DNA from 3 places in the Paenibacillus graminis genome. Region 2 is predicted to be linked to each of the others. Evidence: riboswitches for the same ligand, from Rfam matches in the RefSeq annotation. Region 2 holds a riboswitch; each other region holds the start of a gene.
What was found. A riboswitch is a leader RNA that binds a small molecule or an ion and turns the genes downstream of it on or off. The one in region 2 is predicted to bind cobalamin.
Positions count from the first base shown of each region.

Region 1: it holds a riboswitch for cobalamin, as region 2 does, so the genes downstream of both, PGRAT_RS09375 (energy-coupling factor ABC transporter permease) here and PGRAT_RS02625 (anaerobic ribonucleoside triphosphate reductase) in region 2, are expected to answer to the same signal.
Region 3: it holds a riboswitch for cobalamin, as region 2 does, so the genes downstream of both, PGRAT_RS05065 (S-layer homology domain-containing protein) here and PGRAT_RS02625 (anaerobic ribonucleoside triphosphate reductase) in region 2, are expected to answer to the same signal.

Region 1 is NZ_CP009287.1:2,314,319-2,318,580, forward strand. Features, by position in the region: gene PGRAT_RS09355 (alpha-N-arabinofuranosidase) at 1-66, shown strand, start outside; gene PGRAT_RS09360 (DUF6171 family protein) at 83-358, shown strand; gene PGRAT_RS09365 (ArsR/SmtB family transcription factor) at 508-1,446, opposite strand; cobalamin riboswitch at 1,621-1,807, shown strand; gene PGRAT_RS09375 (energy-coupling factor ABC transporter permease) at 1,984-2,751, shown strand; gene PGRAT_RS09380 (energy-coupling factor ABC transporter substrate-binding protein) at 2,754-3,050, shown strand; gene cbiQ (cobalt ECF transporter T component CbiQ) at 3,034-3,822, shown strand; gene PGRAT_RS09390 (energy-coupling factor ABC transporter ATP-binding protein) at 3,894-4,262, shown strand, end outside.
Region 2 is NZ_CP009287.1:597,038-601,299, forward strand. Features, by position in the region: gene PGRAT_RS02615 (ribonucleoside-diphosphate reductase subunit alpha) at 1-71, opposite strand, end outside; gene nrdG (anaerobic ribonucleoside-triphosphate reductase activating protein) at 187-702, opposite strand; gene PGRAT_RS02625 (anaerobic ribonucleoside triphosphate reductase) at 699-2,684, opposite strand; cobalamin riboswitch at 2,970-3,198, opposite strand; gene PGRAT_RS02635 (MTH1187 family thiamine-binding protein) at 3,591-3,899, shown strand; gene PGRAT_RS02640 (sugar phosphate isomerase/epimerase family protein) at 3,939-4,262, shown strand, end outside.
Region 3 is NZ_CP009287.1:1,185,270-1,189,531, reverse strand. Features, by position in the region: gene PGRAT_RS05065 (S-layer homology domain-containing protein) at 1-1,936, opposite strand, end outside; cobalamin riboswitch at 2,124-2,328, opposite strand; gene PGRAT_RS05050 (GAP1-N2 domain-containing protein) at 3,335-4,262, opposite strand, start outside.

The DNA.
Region 1 (4,262 bases), 1.7 Mb from region 2:
GATACTATTACTGTCGAGCTGCCGGCAATGTCGGTGACTGTACTGGCGATTACACCGAAGGCTTAATCGAAGGGGCATGGCTATGGCTGCAACCTCAACCTGCAAAGGGTGCCGGGACGATTATAAGGTCACGGAAGCCCAGATTGCGCGTATACTGGCGTCCTCAATGTTCAACGAAAGCAACACCGCCTCCGATCAGGTGTACGCGGAGCGGCTTGCCATTTGCGGTACCTGCCCGAAGCTGCAGGATGGTGTGACCTGCACCGCCTGCGGCTGCATTATCCCGGTTGTTGCCCGGCTGAAGGCGCGCGGCTGCCCGCTTCCCGGCGGCGGCCTGTGGCAGCCGGTTAACGGCTAAGCGCGGCGCGCGCGCGTCCTTGGGTCAGGCTGTGCAGAATACAGCATGGCATGAATCCTGGCCTAACCTCAAATCCCCGATCATTCGCTGGCTTCATCCGCTGCGGAGGATCGGGGATTCTTCATTGTAATCCTCATATGGAGCCTGGCTTAAGGTGTTCCGGCAGCGCCGGGACTCTCGGAGAGATAGGTATAGAACAATTCAACCAGCATGTCCTGGTTATAGTTGCCGAATCCTTTGCCGAACAGCGTCAGACCGCCGATATGCTCGGCATCCTCCTCCACAGACAGTCTTAACGTCCACTGCTTGCTGCGGATATCCACCTGATCCAGCGTAACCCCGGACAGCTTTTGTCCATCCATAAAGGTCCCATTGGGGGTAACCCGCAGCTGCTTAAGCAGTCCGTACTGATTTGTGAGCGCAGGCCACCAGGAAGGCGTATATTTGCCCCTGCTGTCTCCGTAGTCACCGGGACTGGTCCAGAAGCCAAGCTTTGTTCCGTTCAAAGTAAAGGTGATATCCGAAGGCCAATTATTATTGATGGAAGGGGCCTCTGAGGCGATTTCCATGGTAATGACAAGCTCCTCCGGCTGCTCGCTGGACAGGAGAAAGTTGGGGATTTTGTATTCGACATAGCCTTTGCCGAACCAGAGGATGCCTGCATTCATCCGCTCCAGATCCCAGAAGTAGCGCGGGTCGTCAAAATTGCCGATGACCTTCTCTACCGTTGCCAGACCGCAGGTCGGTTCGATCCGGAAGTCGGAGTAGAGGCCGACCGGTATCTCTTTGCGGTGGCTTTTGCGTTCCGCTGCGGTTTGAGCGGGGAAAATGATCTCTGCGCTTTCAGCCGCCAGCGTGCAGATTTTTTGCAATCCGCTCCGCCCGGGAGCCATATGTGTCCGGATCAGCCCGGCCGCCTCCAGCTTGCGGACATGCATCGTCATAATCGCGCTGCTAAGCTGGGCTGCCGCTGCCAGCTCCTTGACGTTCATCGGCTGAACGGCGAGCAGGCGGAGCATTCGGAGGCGTACGGCGCTCGATAAAGCCTCGTAGACAGGCAGGGATTCTTCGGTAAGATCCAATTTCATAGGACAGCCTCCGGGTTCAGGTTCATACAATAAGGGGACGGCGAAGCCGTTACTGCTTATATAGTTAATAATTATATTATTCAAATCAGGTTCTTACAAGCTTCTTGCCTTTTCATGGACACCTCCACTTTTATCACAGACACCTTAAGCCATGTCCGCTATGATGTACAGGATGAATTAGCGATGAAACAAGGTGCCTTTGATTCACATCAAGGGATAACAGGGAATCGGGTGCAACTCCCGAGCGGTCCCGCCACTGTAAGGAAGAGCCAGCTTTCAACAGGTCACTCGGTTGCTCCGGGGAAGACGAAGGCCAGCGATGATCCCGAGCCAGGAGACCTACCTTGTTTGCGCACACACGACTCTACGCGGATAGGAGCGGTGTACGAATGGATGGAGAGATAAGGGTGTGCTGCTTATTTTGGCGGCGGAGCAGCCTTCTCTTTGTGATCCGGATACGTACATGATACTCCCACCCTCAGGGGCGGGAGTTTTTGGTTTGACGCCGCATACAAAAATCAAGCAGGAGGTGCAGGGATGAACAAACGCAGCTGTTGGCGTTTTGCGTGGCTGGTCGGCATATTTGCCGTTTATTTTTTGCTGAACGAGCCGGGCACGGCGGAAGCAATGCACATTATGGAGGGATTTTTACCGGTTGGCTGGGCGGTGTTCTGGTGGCTTGCTTTTCTGCCTTTCTTTTTCCTTGGCGTCCGTAAGCTCACAAGGATGACCCGGGACAACCCGGAGCTGAAGCTGCTGCTGGGTTTATCCGGAGCATTTACCTTTGTGCTCTCTGCGCTCAAAATGCCCTCGGTAACCGGAAGCAGCTCTCATCCGACGGGGACGGGACTTGGCGCAGTGATGCTGGGTCCGCTGCCGATGAGCGTGACCGGTTCCATTGTGCTGCTGTTCCAGGCGCTGCTGCTGGCGCACGGCGGAATCACCACATTAGGCGCGAACGCCTTCTCCATGGCAGTGGCCGGCCCTTTTGCCGGTTATGCGGCCTATAAGCTGGTCATGAAGCTGGGCAACCGGGAAAAGTTGGCGGTATTCTGCGCGGCTGCGGTGGCGGATCTGATGACTTATGTGGTCACTTCCATTCAGCTCGCGGTGGCTTTTCCGTCAGCGGATGGCGGCGTACTGGCTTCTATGGTGAAATTCGGCGGCATTTTTGCCGTGACCCAGATTCCGCTGGCGGTCAGCGAGGGGCTTTTGACGGTGCTGTTATGGAACTGGCTGAAGGCCTACAGTTCACAGGAGCTGTCCCTGCTTAAACGGGGAGCCAGGGGAGGAAACACACTGTGAAGATGAAGAACAAATGGAAGAACCTGCTGATGCTGCTCGCGGTGATTCTGCTGGTGGTCCTGCCGCTGCTGTTCGTGAACGGAGAGTTCGGCGGGGCCGATGATGCGGCAGAGGGTGCAATTACAGAGATTGATCCCGCATATAAGCCCTGGTTCAAGCCGCTGGCTGAGCTGCCGGGTGAAACGGAAAGCATGTTGTTCGCGCTGCAAGCGGCTATTGGCGCAGGAGTAATCGGCTACACACTGGGTCTCTTGAAGGGAAGACAGGACCGGCAGAAGCTGAATGATCAGAAGAATTGATGCAATATCCTGCAGCAATGCCCTGAGCCGGATATCCCCGATGTGGAAAAGCCTCTTCGCAGCCGTCATGTTCACGCTCGCTTATGTGCTGCATCCGGCCCTTCAGGTGCTCATTACGCTGTGGATGATGCTGTGGTGCCTGCAGTATGCCAAAATCCCGCCGCGCGCCTACGGGCAGTTGTTTGGCACTGCGCTGTTGTTCTACGGCCTCAGCCTGCCGGCGCTGCTGGTGGAGCTGGGCCGTCCGGCAGCCGGAGAGGCTGCCCTCTGCCTGCGGATTCCGGGCACGGCCCAGTTTCTGTACATGGCCCCGGCAGGAGGTATGCGGGCAGCGCTGCTGCTGGCCCGGGTGTCCGCCTGTCTGGCCTGCTGTCTGTTCATCATGCTGACCACGCCGTTCGGCGAACTGCTGCAGGTGCTCCGCAGGCTGCGGATGCCGCAGATCGTGCTGGAGCTGATGCTGGTCATGTACCGGTTCCTGTTCCTGCTGGATGATGCCGCCCATGGCCTGCTGCTGGCCCGGCGGCTGCGCGGGGGTCACAGGGGCTTCAGATCCAAGCTGCGGGAGGCTGCAAGTATGGCGGCGTCATTGTTCGCGAACACCATGCACCGCTACTATGGGCTGTCGCAGGGGCTTGCTGCCCGGGGGTTTACCGGAGAAATTCTTTTGCCGCCATATGTGAAGCGGGAAGTGCCCCGAAGGTTTGCCCTTGAGGCCTATGCGGGAATTGTCCTGCTGGCGGCCGCACAGCTGTGGATGCTGTATACATGAAGAGAACGGCAAATGATCAATGAGTGAAAAGCCCGGATACAGAACTGATGGAGAAGGAGGGCGGCATGGACATGGATTACAGTTTAGCCTTCGAGGATGTCGTATTTCATTATCCGGACACGGTGGAGCCGGCGCTCCGGGGGCTGACCGCAGCGATTCCCAAAGGCTGCAAAACAGCCCTGCTTGGACATAACGGCTCCGGCAAATCAACCCTGTTTCTGCATGCGGTGGGCTTGCTGCGGCCGCAAAAAGGGAGGATGCTGCAAGCGGGACTGCCTGTATCCTATGCCAAAAAGGAGCTTGCCGCCCTGCGGCGCAGAGTCGGGCTGGTCTTTCAGGACCCGGAGCAGCAGCTGATCCTGGGCACACCGCAGGACGATATCTCTTTCGGGCTGCGGGGCGCGGGCATGGATGAAGCGGAAATCGCTGCGCGGTGTGCT
Region 2 (4,262 bases):
GCGTACACGGAGAGACGGATTTCATCAAAAGCCAGTTGGCGGTTGTCGGGTTTCACTACGAGCTGTGGCATAAGTTCATACATCCTTTCATTTTTGGGTTTAATTTTCAATATCAAAAATTAAAGTATATGGTCGCAGAGAGCGGCCCGCACCAAGGCTTGGCCTGCTCTTTGATAGTTACCAAATTTATAATGCAGCCGGCTGCCAATGTACGATTTCGGTACCGGCAAGACTGGCCTGAATATCAATAATGCGCTGGTTGCTGCTTCCCCGGTAGGGAAGAGTGGTATCCTTGAGCTCTTCTACAAAACGTCCGTCGATCACGACCTGGCACAAGGCCAGCAGGTTCCATTCGGGTGAACCCGGAGCCGCTGTAAGCTCCTCATACGTATAGCCGGTGTAAATCCAGATGGAATAGTCCGGCAGGACGCTGCGCAGCTCCTGGATGAAGCCCGCAGCCTCCTCTGCCGAGAAAAAGGGGTCGCCGCCCGCCAGCGTCAGTCCGTCCAGCAGCGGATTCGCCGCCATCTCGGCGATAATCTCCCGCTGGCGCTCCAAGGTGAACGGTTCGCCGTAATTGAAATTCCAGGTCTTCGGGTTGAAGCAGCCCGGGCAACGGTGACGGCAGCCGCTGAGGAAGAGGACGGCCCGCATGCCCTCTCCTTCGTTGATTGATTCCGGGTAGTAGCCGCATATATTCATAGATGTTTAACGCGGTCCCTTACTTCAGCTTGCTTGGCGGCATTGAAGCGGGTCTGGTAGTCGCCGGTCAGATAGCCGGTTACCCGGCGCAAGCGGCGGATATGCACATCCTTCTCATGCGCGCCGCAGGAAGGGCAGTTTGTGCCGATCACGCCTTCGTAGCCGCAGTCTGAGCAGCGGTCTATCGGATGGTTAATGCTGAAGTAGCTGACCTGCTGCTCCAGCGCATAACGGATGATCTTCACAAAAGCCGCCGGGTTGCTGCGGGCATTGCCGTTCAGCTCCACATAAGAGATCGCGCCGGCATTGCAGTATTCGTGGAACGGCGCTTCCAGGCTGATTTTCTGTGCAGCGCTCAGCTCATGGTAGACCGGGATATGGAAAGAGTTCGTATAATATTCACGGTCGGTGACGCCCGGAATCGAGCCGATCACCTTGCGGTCCACCTTGGTGAACTTGCCGGACAGGCCTTCAGCCGGTGTGGCGAACAGCGTGATGTTGAGGTTCAGCTCCTCGCTCTTGCGGTCGCAGTACTCCCTCATATGGCGGACAATGGCCAGCGCTTTAGCGTGAATCTCCATGTCCTCGCCGTGATGTTTGCCGTACATGGCCTTCATGCATTCCGCCATGCCAATGAAGCCAATCGACAGGCTGCCGTGCTTCAGCAGCTCGCCTACACTGTCTTCGGGAGCGAGCGCTTCGCCGCCTTCCCAGACGCCTTCGCGCATCATGAAATCGGAAGCTTTGGCCTTCTGGGAAGCTTGGATGCGGAAGCGGTGGAGCAGCCCTTCCAGAGCGATGTCCATATAATGGTTCAGATCGTCATAGAAGCCTGCCTCGTCGGCGGCAAGGCGGCGTCCTGTGGCGATGCCGTATGCCAGTCCCAGCCGCACCAGGTTGAGTGTATTGAAGGACAGGTTGCCTTTGCCGGAGCAGTGGTTGCGTCCGAAGCGGTCGCCCAGCACCCGGGTGCGGCAGCCCATAGTGGCAAATTCGGTATCCGGATCCGCCGGATCGTAATATTGCAGATTAAGCGGTGCATCCAGATTGGCGAAGTTCGGATACAGTCTCCGGGCGGAGCATTCCGCCGCCTTGAGGAACAGCCCGTAGTTCGGATCACCCTGCTGCTGGTTCACGCCCTGCTTGCATTTGAAGATCTGGATCGGGAACACCGGCGTTTCGCCGCTGCCGAGGCCGTTCATCGTGGCGGTCAGCAGCGAGCTGATGACCAGCTGCCCCTCTGGTGAGGTACAGGTGCCGTAGTTGATGCTGGTAAAAGGAATCTGTCCGCCCGACCGGCTGGACATTGTATTAAGGTTATGTATCATGCTCTCTGCGGCCTGGAGCGTTTCACTTTCCGTCTCCTTCAGCGCAAAGCGGAAGGCCCGCGGATATTGCTCCGCCAGATCGCTGCGGCTCATAGTGACTTCCCCGGTGAGCTCTCCTGCAGCGCCTTCTTCGAAATACTCCAGTCCCTTGCGGAACAGCTTGGCGAAGGACTTGGTCACATATGGAGCCAGATCATAATCCAGCTTGTTGGCGGAGACGCCACCGTATTGGGCATTCTGCTGTGACTGGAAAATAATCGCCACAAGCGACATCGCAGTCATAATCGAGTTGGGAGGGCGCACACTGCCGTTGCCGGTGTTGAAGCCTTCCCGGAGAAGACGCTCGAACGGGATAAAGATGCAGTTGGTGGTTCCGATCGCGTATTGATCCAGATCGTGGACATATACCACATTATCGAGGGTAGCCTGCACCAATTGAGGCGGCATCGTGAAGTTGCGGGCGTACCACTTGGAATACTCACTGCCGAACTTGCTCATTTTGCCGGAAAAGCTCTCACCGTTCAAATTGGCATTCTCGCGCAGCAGATCCAAATCCCGGCTGTCGATAATATCGCGCCCCAAATGGATCACTTCCTCCAAAAGAACCTCCTGTGCAGCTTGTCCACCGTTGTACCGTTTCTCCAGCAGCGTCATTGTCTAGCTCTCCTCTCCATATATGAAACATATTCTGATTGTAAAAAAAGGCATCTCCCGCCGAGGAAGGCGGAAAATGCCCGGATGCGTAGCGCAAATAACCTGAGCGGATATTTGCGGATGGTCTCCATGGAAATATGCTTTCCCGCAGAAGCCGATACCTGAGCGCGATAAGGCTTATCGCGCTCAGGTACCGGCAGCCTTGGCTCCCTGGCATAAGGGAAGGCTAAATCTGCTTGTGCAGGCCGCATGCGGACACCTATCCTGTTCCTCGCAGGCGTAAATGATGGTGCCCGGAAACAGGCAGGTCTCCTGGCTTCCGGTGAATCCGGGGCGCCTTCCCAAGGGTAGATGCCCCTCAGTGGCGTGAGCCTCAGGATCTGCTCCGCAGGGCTTCTGGGAGCCTGTGGAGCATCCGGTTACAGTGGCGGGACCACAGCGGATTTGCACCGCGCTTCCCTATTAAGCTTCAACTCTCCTGGGAGAGCAAAGCACCTGTTTCCACTATATTTTGTTGTCGCTAGATAAAAATAACCCAATATCTTGTGTTTGTAAACATTTTTTTGCGAACCCGCGCCCGGTGCGGACTCCGCCCGTTTACTCACAGATGATCCACAGTCCATCCACAGATTACCCGCCATTCGTCCACAATTTGCCCACAGGTAATCCACAGCAAAGGGACAAATTTTGCCGGAACTGATTCATAAATTGTCCAAAATACGCCACAAAGGTTCCGGAATTTTCCAATCCTTCTTTTACGGCCTTTTTCCGTGTCCGTTTGTGTGTCCCGAATATAGTAGGACTTTAGGTGATTTGTGGGGGGAGGCCGGAGTTGCTACAATAGAGAGGACTAGAGACATATCTAACGCGGTGTATAAATAAGGCTTATATAGGAGGGAATTCAGGATGGCGATTGGCGAAGTAACCGTAATTCCGATTGGTACAGGCAGCACCAGCCTCAGCAGCTATGTGGCTGACATGCAGCGCGTGCTGGAGACGGTGGAAGGCATTACCTACGAGCTGACATCCATGGGCACGATTATCGAAGGTCCGCTGGCGCGGATTCTGGCGGCTGTCGAAGCGCTGCACGAGTCCCCTTTTACTGCCGGAGCACAGCGGGTGTCCACCTCGCTCAAGATTGATGACCGGCGGGATAAGCCGTCCACAAGCCGCAGCAAGCTGGAATCGGTGGAACGCAAACTGCAGGCGGATTAATTCAGGTTAACAATAACAGCGAATAGGAGCGGATGCTTAATGGCGGCTATCAAACAGCAGATCGGGATACAGATGTACACCCTGCGAGACAGGGCGGAGAAGGATTTTCTGGGGACGCTGCGCAAGGTGGCGGAGATCGGTTACAAGTCGGTGGAATTTGCCGGGTATTTTGGCGTATCGGCTGCAGAACTGCGCAAAACGCTGGATGAGCTTGGACTGTCGGCCCCCTCAGCGCATATCGGGCTGGATTTCAGCAGTCTGGAGAATATGCAGTCGGCATTATCCAGAGAGATCGAATATGCCCGGGAGGTTGGGCTGGAGTATCTCATCACACCTTCTGCGCCTCTTCCGGAGCAACCTGCG
Region 3 (4,262 bases), 590 kb from region 2:
CCACAGACGGATAAATCCACTCCCCTCCGCGGGAAACTACAAAACTCCAATACCCGTTATAGGTTCCGCTCTGAATTCCATTGATGCCCGAGACATAGCTGCCAAAAGAAGACTCCGTAATGTCCAGCGGAATATTCCCGGATGCCGCTTGCTTCTTCAGTGCGTCCAGCGCATTAGCCGCTTCCAGCGTACCTTCGGTGATGGAGCCCTGTGGCCCCTCAACCGATACTGTGGCTTTTACATTGAGAGGAGCTACCTTAAGCGTCTGTGTATATTTTGCAATCTTAGGCGCCTTCCCTGCTGTGTATCCTGTAACGGAAAGTGTATAATTCCCTGCAGCGAAACCCTCTGTAAACCCGGCTTTGCCGTCTTTATCTGTTGTTGCGGTCTTGTCCCCAACCGTCACCTGCACATCGGCGGCGCTTGTAGTCACCGGATTGGAAGCTGAGCCATCCCATACCCATGTTTTTTGGGTGACTGTGACGGTAAAAGCTTCACCCTCTCTCGGCTGTGCCTTAGATAGGGTCACTTTATCGACAAGCTGCGTAGCGCTGCCTGTATAATAAACCAGCACCCGGTCTGATTCCTTCAGCTTGAAGTCTTTCATCCCTACATCTGCGATTACCCATTCACCGCCACGAGAGACTGCATACATCCAGCCGTCATAACCGCCGGTAGCTCCTGCATGAATGCTGCCAATGCCAGTAACATAACTGCCGGACGGATTCGTAATCGGCAGACCGTTCGCAGCGGCTACTTTTTCCAATGCTTCAAGTACATTCCCCGCGTAGGCGCTGCCTTGGCCCAATGTATTCTCAGGCCCTTCGATTGTCAGCGGCACGTAGACCAGCGGATTCTGCACCACCGGTTTAGAGAAATCATACAGCTTGCCGTTTGCTCCGCCGCTGAACAAATTGTAGGCCACCAGGGCCTGCAGGCCCTGCTCCGTAGCCAGCACGTTGGCGCTCCCGCCTTGGTTATGCGCAAAGGCTCCACTAGCCAGCCGGAAGCTCAGCAGCCGTTTTAGCAAGTCGGTATTATTCTTGGCAAACTCGCCGCTGGCAGGGTCCACGCCAAAGGAAGACAGACCGATAATAGCCTGGGCTGCACTTTCACTGCTGTCCCCGTAGCCGCCGCTGCTGTCCTGCTTGGCTGCCAGCCAGGCTACTGCTTGTTGTCCCGCTGTCAAGGCAGCGGGGTCATTCTTGTGCGCAGCGAGCGCAGTCAGCACAATAGCGGTCATATCCGGTTCGCTCGCTCCTCCCGGGAACAGAGCAAACCCCCCATCGCTATTTTGCTTGGACAGAATTTCGCCCAGCAGCGACGCCTGATTCCATTTGGCGTCACCGGGAAGCATGTAGCTGCCGGAGTCCAGCGCGAGCAGCGCGTATACTGCAGCATTCAGCGACTGGCCGCTGATTTTGTCGCTGTTGTAGATGCCCTCCAGCAGATTGAAGCCTGCGCCCGATCCGCTGCCGGCAAAATTAGCCGGATCCCCGCCGACCGACCGCACAGCAAGCACAATCCGCGCATAATCCGTCACGTTCGGGAAGCTGCCTCCCGCTGCCTGTACTTTTTGCGCAAGCGACTTGGCATAGCTCTCCGGCACCCGGTAGCCCGCCTGGGCCAAGCCGATCGCCTGCCATTCCGACGTTACACCGCCGCTGAGTATATATTCTGCAGCCGAATACGTTGCCTGCGAGACAGTTACCTGTTCCCCGGTATCCGCTGCAGCCAGGGAAGCACCGGCTTTTCCTTCCGCAAAAGTATCAGCAGCATATACTGCGTCCGTGACACTGTCCGTGCCTGTGTTAGCGGCGGCTTCCGCCGCGGCAAAAACCTGTCCAGCAGGAACCACCGCTGTACCCGTAACCGAAATTACCAGCAATAAGACCAGACCAAGCACAAAAGACTTGGCAGAATAAAATGTCTTCATCGTCAACCTCTTTCCTGTGTTATAAAATAAATACTTGTACTGCCTTGCAGCCGGACAGCCGGGACAACATAAAGACCGCCCTTGTTCAGGGCGGCCAGGGAAGAATACAAATTTGAAGGCAGCGGTGCTCCAAGCTCCAGACTTCATCCATTTGCATATGTTCCGCATTCTTACCCCACGAAGAATAGAAACGTTCACGAAAAAGGCAGGTCTCCTGGCTTATGCCTCATTGCTGCTCTTGGCCTTCCCATCCTTCCAGCCGGACAGTGGCCGCTCTAAGAGCCGCTCCGCATTTACAGTGGCGGGACCGCGCCGGATTTGCACCGTGCTTCCCTTTTAAGCCGATTTCTGATTCTACGCATCGAACCGGCACCTTTCTCTTAACCTATTAAATTTTAATATCCATAATCATATCTAGTATTCCTTTGTATGTCTATAGAAAAACCGTTTCTTAGCGGGTGCAAAACGCCCGCTACCCTCTGTAGCAGTTGTTCCACTCCACAGTAATATTGAAAAACCCGACGACTCCCAATCAGAGCCGTCACTTCAAGGCAGAACCTTGTGGGTGTCAGCCCGGCTACCGTTGGAGCGTTGCCCGGGCAGTTGGGATTATACAGCAAGTGTGAGGATTATACAGCAAGTGTTGGCTAGTATACGGATAGTTGGGAATAATCGAGCGACGGTCTGGCAAACGTTGAGTCGTTCTCCGGGCAGTTGGGATTATACAGCAAGTGTTAGGCGGCTATCCAGACAAAATGACTATGCAGCAACCGTTGGGGGTGCAGTAATTAAGGGTAACCCTCCATTTGGAACTCCTGATCAGCAGCAACCGCTTATCGCACCAGCGCGCCTAATAACGGCATTTCTGCCGCTGTTTCCACCTGCTCCAGCACCGGCGCTCCTAACAACGGTATTTCTGCCGTTGTTTCTAGATATTTTGTCCTCTACACGAATAGCACTAAGTTATTTCCCGACACTGTATGATTCTGAGGCACAATAAAGTAAAGGCTATGCTTCCGCATCCAGAACAAACTCAAACGAGACTATTGTTCTCTGCAGAGAAATCAAAGGTACTTTTACCTCTCATTCCACGCTGGAGCCCGCTTTCGGAGAAATCAAAGGTACTTTTACCTCTTATCCCACGCCGGAGCCCGCTTTCGGAGAAATCAAAGGTACTTTTACCTCTCATTCCACGCTGAAGCCCGCTTTCGGAGAAATCAAAGGTACTTTTACCTCTCATTCCACGCCGGAGCCCGCTTTCGGAGAAATCAACGGTACCTTTACCTCTCATCCCATACTGTAAATCAATAAAAACCTGAACAGCACGATAGCCTCACTCTTTCGGCATATCGTGCTGTTCAGGTTAATGTGTTAAAAGCCGCTGCGAGCTGCGTTACCTCATTCGGTTGTTGTATCCCCCGTCGCTGTGGGGGATGGCTCAGGGCTCGGAGAGGCATCCGCTCCGGCGTCGTCCGGGGGGCTGCCTGCTGCCGCGCCTGAAGCCGGCTTCAGGGTCAGCTTGTACTCCCCGGCGATGATCATGTCGCCTGCGGCCAGCTTCGCGCCGGCCTCCAGCTGCACGGTCACCTCGTATGCGGGTGCCTCCGGCACCGCTCCCGAGGCTCCAGTGGCTCCCGGCGCGGCGCTGCCGGCCGCCGGTGAAGGCGTGGCCGCGCCGGCGTTCCCGCCTGCGGCCCCTTGGGTGTCGGCGCTTGCGTCCGCGCCGTCATTCCCTGCGGGCGCGCTTGCCTTCGCGCCCTCTGTCCCGGCGGCTGCGTTCCCGCCGCTGCCAGGGCTAGCGGCTGGCGTACCCGCAGCCGCATTACCCGAGGCACCGCCGTCCGCCCCCGCGGCGCCTGCCTCCGGCGGCGCGACCAGGCAATTGCCGGTCGTCGCCGTGACCTTGTAGTCCTCCGTGGCACCGCCGGAGGACACTACGCTGATCTCCGCCGGCTTGAAGGCGGAGCAGTCCGCGGCAGCGGCAAAGGTGAACACCAGGCCGCTGCCCGTGTCCCCGCCGCCCAGCCGGACGGCGGCAGGAGCCAGCGCGCCGGCCCCGCCCGTGGCGCTAGGCAGTGCACTGCCCACCGGCTCGGCCGTGTCCGCAGGGTCCGGCCGGAGCAGGCTGATGGCGATAATTGCGCCTATCAGCACAATGCCCAGGATGCAGCCGGAGATCAGGATTTGAAATCGGCTGCGGCTGACCCACCGCGCCAGCGGCGAAGCCAGCTGGGAGCGCGCTTCGTTGTAGACATTTTGCAGTGCCGGACCTGCGGCGGCGGCATAGCTTTTGCGGAAATCGCGGCTCTTGAACGCCTCGCGGTCA